2 regions of the Streptomyces sp. NPDC004327 genome follow, and region 1 is predicted to be linked to the other one. Evidence: predicted binding sites of a transcription regulator. Region 1 holds the regulator's gene; the other holds the start of a gene.
What was found. Region 1 encodes HrcA, which represses chaperone genes, less so after heat shock. Its sites were predicted from a motif close to TTNGCACTCNGNNNNNCNGAGTGCNAA; they were not measured.
Positions count from the first base shown of each region.

Region 2: the regulator HrcA is predicted to act here: its motif matches at 2,014-2,040, upstream of groL (chaperonin GroEL).

Region 1 is NZ_JBIAME010000002.1:506,339-509,742, reverse strand. Features, by position in the region: gene dnaJ (molecular chaperone DnaJ) at 1-869, opposite strand, end outside; gene hrcA (heat-inducible transcriptional repressor HrcA) at 870-1,889, opposite strand; gene ACFYU9_RS08280 (MBL fold metallo-hydrolase) at 2,058-2,780, shown strand; gene ACFYU9_RS08275 (DUF3097 domain-containing protein) at 2,791-3,404, shown strand, end outside.
Region 2 is NZ_JBIAME010000003.1:127,180-130,583, reverse strand. Features, by position in the region: gene ACFYU9_RS11070 (hypothetical protein) at 1-125, shown strand, start outside; gene groL (chaperonin GroEL) at 227-1,849, opposite strand; gene ACFYU9_RS11060 (cold-shock protein) at 2,222-2,425, opposite strand; gene ACFYU9_RS11055 (MoaD/ThiS family protein) at 2,826-3,104, opposite strand; gene thrC (threonine synthase) at 3,137-3,404, opposite strand, start outside.

The DNA of each region.
Region 1 (3,404 bases):
TCGAGGGTCTGGAGCTGCACCTTCGTGCCGAGCGCGGCCGCCGTCATCGGGATGGTGACCGTGCAGTGCAGGTCGTCGCCGCGACGCTGGAAGGTCTCGTGCGGGATCTCGTGGATCTCGACGTACAGGTCGCCGGCGGGGCCGCCGCCGGGGCCGACCTCGCCCTCGCCCGCGAGCTGGATCCGGGTGCCGTTGTCGACACCGGCCGGGATCTTGACCGTGAGCGTACGGCGCGACCGCACGCGGCCGTCGCCGGCGCACTCGGGGCACGGGGTCGGGACGACCGTGCCGAAGCCCTGGCACTGCGGGCAGGGGCGCGAGGTCATGACCTGGCCCAGGAAGGACCGGGTGACCTGGGAGACCTCACCGCGGCCGCGGCACATGTCACACGTCTGCGCGGAGGTGCCGGGCGCGGCGCCCTCGCCCGAGCAGGTGGTGCAGACGACGGCCGTGTCGACCTGGATGTCCTTGGTGGTACCGAAGGCGGCCTCGTCGAGGGTCACCTCCAGGCGGATCATCGCGTCCTGGCCGCGCCGGGTGCGCGAGCGCGGGCCGCGCTGGGACGCCGTTCCGAAGAAGGCGTCCATGATGTCCGAGAAGTTCCCGAAGCCGCCCGCGCCGAAGCCACCGGCCCCCGCGCCGCCGCCGGAGGCGGACAGCGGGTCGCCGCCGAGGTCGTAGACCTGCTTCTTCTGCGGGTCCGACAACACCTCGTAGGCGGCGTTGATCTCCTTGAACCGCTCCTGCGTCTTCGGGTCCGGGTTCACATCCGGGTGAAGCTCGCGGGCGAGGCGCCGGAACGCCTTCTTGATCTCGTCCTGCGAAGCGTCACGGCGTACGCCCAGTACGGCGTAATAGTCGGTGGCCACTTACGACTCCGCCAGGATCTGTCCGACGTAACGTGCCACTGCGCGTACCGCTCCCATCGTTCCGGGGTAGTCCATGCGGGTCGGTCCGACCACGCCGAGTTTGGCGACTGCCTCGCCGCCGGAACCGTAGCCGACCGAGACGACCGACGTGGACGTCAGGCCCTCGTGGGCGATCTCGTGCCCGATCCGTACGGTCATGCCCGACTCCTTGGCCTCGCCGAGCAGCTTGAGGAGCACGACCTGCTCCTCCAGAGCTTCCAGGACGGGCCTGATCGTCAGGGGGAAGTCGTGTCCGAAGCGGGTCAGATTGGCGGTACCGCCGATCATGAGCCGCTCCTCCTGCTCCTCCACCAGGGTTTCGAGCAGGGTCGCGAGCACGGTCGAGACCGTGCTCCGGTCCTCGTTGTCCTCGAAGGACTCCGGCAGGTCCTGCACCAGCTGCGGCACGTCCGCGAAGCGGCGGCCGACGACGCGGCTGTTGAGGCGGGCCCGCAGGTCGGCGAGGGAGGTCTCGCCGAAGGGTCCCGGACAGTCGATCACGCGCTGCTCGACCCGGCCGGTGTCCGTGATGAGCACGAGCATCAGCCGGGCGGGTGCCAGCGAGAGCAGCTCCACGTGCCGGACCGTCGAACGGGTCAGCGACGGGTACTGCACGACGGCGACCTGCCGGGTCAGCTGCGCGAGCAGCCGGACCGTGCGGCCGACGACGTCGTCGAGGTCGACCGCTCCGTCGAGGAAGTTGTGGATGGCGCGCCGCTCGGGGGTGGACAGCGGCTTGACGCCGGCCAGCCGGTCGACGAAGAGGCGGTAGCCCTTGTCGGTGGGGATGCGGCCGGCACTGGTGTGGGGCTGGGCGATGTAGCCCTCCTCCTCCAGGACCGCCATGTCGTTGCGCACGGTGGCGGGCGACACGCCGAGCTTGTGGCGCTCGGTCAGCGCCTTGGAGCCGACCGGCTCCTCCGTCCCGACGTAGTCCTGGACGATGGCGCGCAGCACTTCGAGTCTGCGTTCGCTGAGCATCGCGCGCACCTCCAGCTGTCGATCCGGTTCCGGTTGCTCCACTTTTGGCACTCGCCCTGTCCGAGTGCCAGGAAACCCCCGGCCAGTGTACGGCGGCGGACATCGCTCCTGGCAAGGAGGCGGGGTCGGCGGAGGCGATCCGGTCGGCGTACCGGTTAGCGTCACGCCATGGATCTGGACTGGGAAGAGTACGGCTGGGAGCGGCTCGGCGAGGGCGTCGGACGCCGCAGGCTGCCGGGCTGGGACGCCACGGTGGGCCTGGTCACCGGGCGGGACGGGGTCCTGCTGTACGACACGGGAGCCACCCTCGCGCAGGGCGCGGAGCTGCGGGCGCAGGTGGCGGCGATCACAGGCGGCCGGAGGGTGACGCATGTCGCACTCAGCCATCCGCACTTCGACCACGTCCTCGGCACGGCGGTCTTCGCGGGCGCGGAGGTCTTCGGCGCGGTGGGCATGGACACGCTGCTGCCGCGCGAGGCGGAGGCGCTGCGCCTGGACGCGGTACGGCAGGGGGTGGACGAGCGGGCCGCGGCGGAGGCCGCCGAGGTCCTGGTGGCCCCGCGCCACACCGTCTCCGGCGAGTGGACCCTCGACCTCGGCGGCCGCCGGGTCCTCCTCGCCAACGCCGGCCCCGGCCACACCGGCCACGACCTGGCGCTCCTGGTGCCGGGCGAGCGGGAGGTCGTCTTCTGCGGCGACCTGGTGGAGGAGTCGGGCGAGCCGCAGGCCGGCCCGGACGCGATCCCGGCCCGCTGGCCGGCCGCCGTCGACCGCCTGCTGTCCCTGGCCGGCGAGGACGCGGTGTACGTGCCGGGCCACGGCGCCGTGGTGGACGCCGCGTTCGTCCGACGCCAGCGCGATGAACTGGCACGCCGCTTCGAGGTGCCGTAGCGTCGCCCGAATGCGCAGCTACAACCCGGATCTGACGCCCCCTTGGAAGCGATCGGCGCCCGTGCCGGAGGTGCCGGCGGACCGTGACCTCGTCGTCGAGGAGGTCACGACGGGGTTCTGCGGTGCGGTGATCCGCTGCGAGGCGGGCACGGTGACCCTGGAGGACCGCTTCGGCAAGCACCGGGTCTTCCCGCTGGAGCCGCGCGGCTTCCTCCTGGAGGGCCGGGTCGTCACCCTGGTCCGCCCCTCCGCCGGCGCACCGGCGCGCCCCACCCGTACCGCCTCCGGCTCGATCGCCGTCCCCGGCGCCCGGGCGCGGGTCGCCCGGGCGGGCCGGATCTACGTCGAGGGCCGCCACGACGCCGAACTGGTCGAGCGCGTCTGGGGCGACGACCTGCGGATCGAGGGCGTCGTCGTCGAGTACCTGGAGGGCGTCGACGACCTCCCGGCCATCGTCGCCGACTTCGCCCCCGGCCCGGACGCCCGCCTCGGCGTCCTCGTCGACCACCTGGTCCCGGGCTCCAAGGAGTCCCGCATCGCCGCCCAGGTCTCCTCCCCCGACGTCCTCGTCGTCGGCCACCCCTACATCGACGTCTGGCAGGCCGTGAAGCCCGCCGCCCTCGC
Region 2 (3,404 bases), on a different contig from region 1:
GGAACGGCGCGGTGACGTTCCGGACGACGGCGACGGTGGACGGCTCGTACACCATCCGGCACAACGGTGACGGCACGCACTTCAACGCGCCGGCCGCGTACAACGACTACGTCGACGTGCGCTGACCCGCAGTCCGCACGACCGGCCGCGAAAGCCCGAGGGCGGCACCCCCAGTGGGGGTGCCGCCCTCGGTCGCGTTCAGCGATGAACGTCCGATCCGTCAGGATCAGAAGTCCATGTCACCGCCCGGCATGCCGCCGCCGGCCGGCGCGGCGGCCTTCTCCGGCTTGTCGGCGATGACGGCCTCGGTGGTGAGGAACAGGGCCGCGATGGAGGCGGCGTTCTGCAGCGCGGAGCGCGTCACCTTGGCCGGGTCGATGATGCCCTCGGCGATCATGTCGACGTACTCACCGGACGCGGCGTTCAGGCCGTGGCCGACGGGCAGGTTGCGGACCTTCTCCACCACGACGCCACCCTCGAGGCCGGCGTTCACGGAGATCTGGGTCAGCGGGGCGGCCAGCGCCTTGCGGACGATCTCGGCACCGGTGGCCTCGTCGCCGTCCAGGTCCAGCTTCTCGAAGACGGAACCGGCCTGCAGCAGCGCGACGCCACCACCGGCGACGATGCCCTCCTCGACGGCGGCCTTCGCGTTGCGGACGGCGTCCTCGATGCGGTGCTTGCGCTCCTTGAGCTCGACCTCGGTCGCGGCACCGGCCTTGATGACGGCGACGCCACCGGCGAGCTTCGCCAGGCGCTCCTGGAGCTTCTCGCGGTCGTAGTCCGAGTCGGAGTTCTCGATCTCGGCGCGGATCTGGTTCACGCGGCCCGCGACCTGCTCGCTGTCACCGGCACCGTCGACGATGGTCGTCTCGTCCTTGGTGATGACGACCTTGCGGGCGCGGCCCAGGAGGTCGAGACCGGCGCTCTCCAGCTTGAGGCCGACCTCCTCGGAGATGACCGTGCCGCCGGTGAGGATGGCGATGTCGTTCAGCATGGCCTTGCGGCGGTCGCCGAAGCCCGGGGCCTTGACGGCGACGGAGCGGAAGGTGCCGCGGATCTTGTTGACGACCAGGGTCGACAGGGCCTCGCCCTCGACGTCCTCGGCGATGATCAGCAGCGGCTTGCCCGACTGCATGACCTTCTCGAGGAGCGGGAGCAGGTCCTTCACCGAGGAGATCTTGGAGTTGACGATGAGGATGTACGGGTCCTCGAGCGCCGCCTCCATGCGCTCCATGTCGGTCGCGAAGTACGCCGAGATGTAGCCCTTGTCGAAGCGCATGCCCTCGGTGAGCTCAAGCTCCAGACCGAAGGTCTGGGACTCCTCGACGGTGATGACGCCTTCCTTGCCGACCTTGTCCATGGCCTCGGCGATGAGCTCGCCGATCTGGGTGTCGGCGGCGGAGATGGAGGCGGTGGAGGCGATCTGCTCCTTCGTCTCGACCTCCTTCGCCTGGTCGAGCAGCGCACCGGAGACGGCCTCGACGGCCTTCTCGATGCCGCGCTTGAGGGCCATCGGGTTGGCACCCGCGGCGACGTTGCGCAGGCCCTCGCGGACCAGGGCCTGGGCGAGAACGGTGGCGGTGGTCGTACCGTCGCCGGCGACGTCGTCCGTCTTCTTGGCGACTTCCTTGACCAGCTCGGCGCCGATCTTCTCGTACGGGTCCTCGAGCTCGATCTCCTTGGCGATGGAGACACCATCGTTGGTGATCGTGGGGGCGCCCCACTTCTTCTCGAGGACGACGTTACGGCCCTTGGGGCCGAGGGTGACCTTGACGGCGTCAGCGAGCTGGTTCATGCCGCGCTCGAGACCGCGCCGGGCCTCCTCGTCGAACGCGATGATCTTGGCCATGTGAAGTGGTCCTCCCGGACATGGGGTGGATAACGCTCCAGGACCGCGCCGACGCCCGCGACGGACGGTCGGCGCGTCCTCGTGGTTCCTTGCCCCACGCGGCCGGCGACCTCGTCTGCCCGATCCTCGTAGCACTCTCAGCGTGAGAGTGCTAACGCCAATGATTAGCACTCGCCCCATGTGAGTGCAAGCGACTACGGAGGATCGACCACCTCTCGGCGCACTCCCGCGCACGCTCCCCCCGCCCTCCCGTACGCACGCGCCCCCGTCCTCCCGCACGTACGCGCCCGCGCACGCGCGAGGGGCCCGCGCCCCGGTAACCGGGATGCGGGCCCCTCGACGGAAGTGCGTCGTCGGCCGATCGCGCCGTGCTCAGACGGCGAGCTTGACCATGTCCGCCTGCGGACCCTTCTGGCCCTGCGAGATCTCGAACTCGACCCGCTGACCCTCTTCGAGGGTGCGGTAGCCGTCCATCTGGATCGCGCTGTAGTGGACGAAAACATCCGCACCACCGTCGACCGCGATGAAGCCGTAGCCCTTCTCCGCGTTGAACCACTTGACGGTGCCCTGAGCCATGCCTAACTCCCCTATTACTGGCCCTTGCGCGGGACCGCACTTCGCGGACCCGGGTCAGACCCTGCGCCGGAACGCGTCGACCGCGGCTGAATGTATCTGCCCAACTGCCCTCTGCAACAGGTCAATCGGACGAGAATTCTGGGCACGCCGGAAAGGGGAATTGGGGAGAATATGCTGAATTCCGGGGCAAGTCGGGCCCGGCAAAGTGCGCAGAAGGTACACAAGGCACGGGCACTTTGGCTGCTTCTTGTCGGTCGAGGCGCATTCTCATATGCGTCTGGCATGAGCAGCGGAGGGGACTTCCCCAACTCTACCGCGCTCAACCATGCAGAATTGCCCCCTCCGCTTCTTCTCGCGGAAGGGGCAATTCTGTACTGATGGGTAGTGCCGTCTCCGGGGCTCAGCAGCCGCCGGCGACCGCCGGAATGATGGAGATGCCGGCGCCGTTCGGCGTGGCCGTCTCCAGGCCCTGCTCGAAACGCACGTCGTCGTCGTTCACGTACACGTTGACGAAGCGGCGCAGCTTGCCCTGGTCGTCCAGGACGCGGGCGGCGATGCCGGCGTGGTTCTTCTCCAGGTCGGCGATGACCTCGGCGAGGGTCGCGCCCTCGGCGGCGACCTCGGCCTGGCCGCCGGTGTAGGTGCGGAGGATGGTGGGGATGCGGACGTTCACGGCCATGGCTGTCTTCGTACCTTTCAGCGGGTCAGCGGTCAGTGGGCGAGGCCGGCGTCGCGGAACGCGTCCAGGCTCGGTCGGATGGTGGCGGTCGCCTGAGAAGTGTCGGCAACGGCGTCCAGGGTCTTGAGGCCGTCACCCGTGTTGAGGACGACGGTGGTCTTCGACGGGTCGATGACGCCGTTCTCGACGAGCTTGCGCGCCACGCCGACGGTCACGCCGCCGGCGGTCTCCGCGAAGATGCCCTCGGTGCGGGCGAGCAGCTTGATGGCGTCGACGACCTGCTCGTCGTTCACGTCCTCC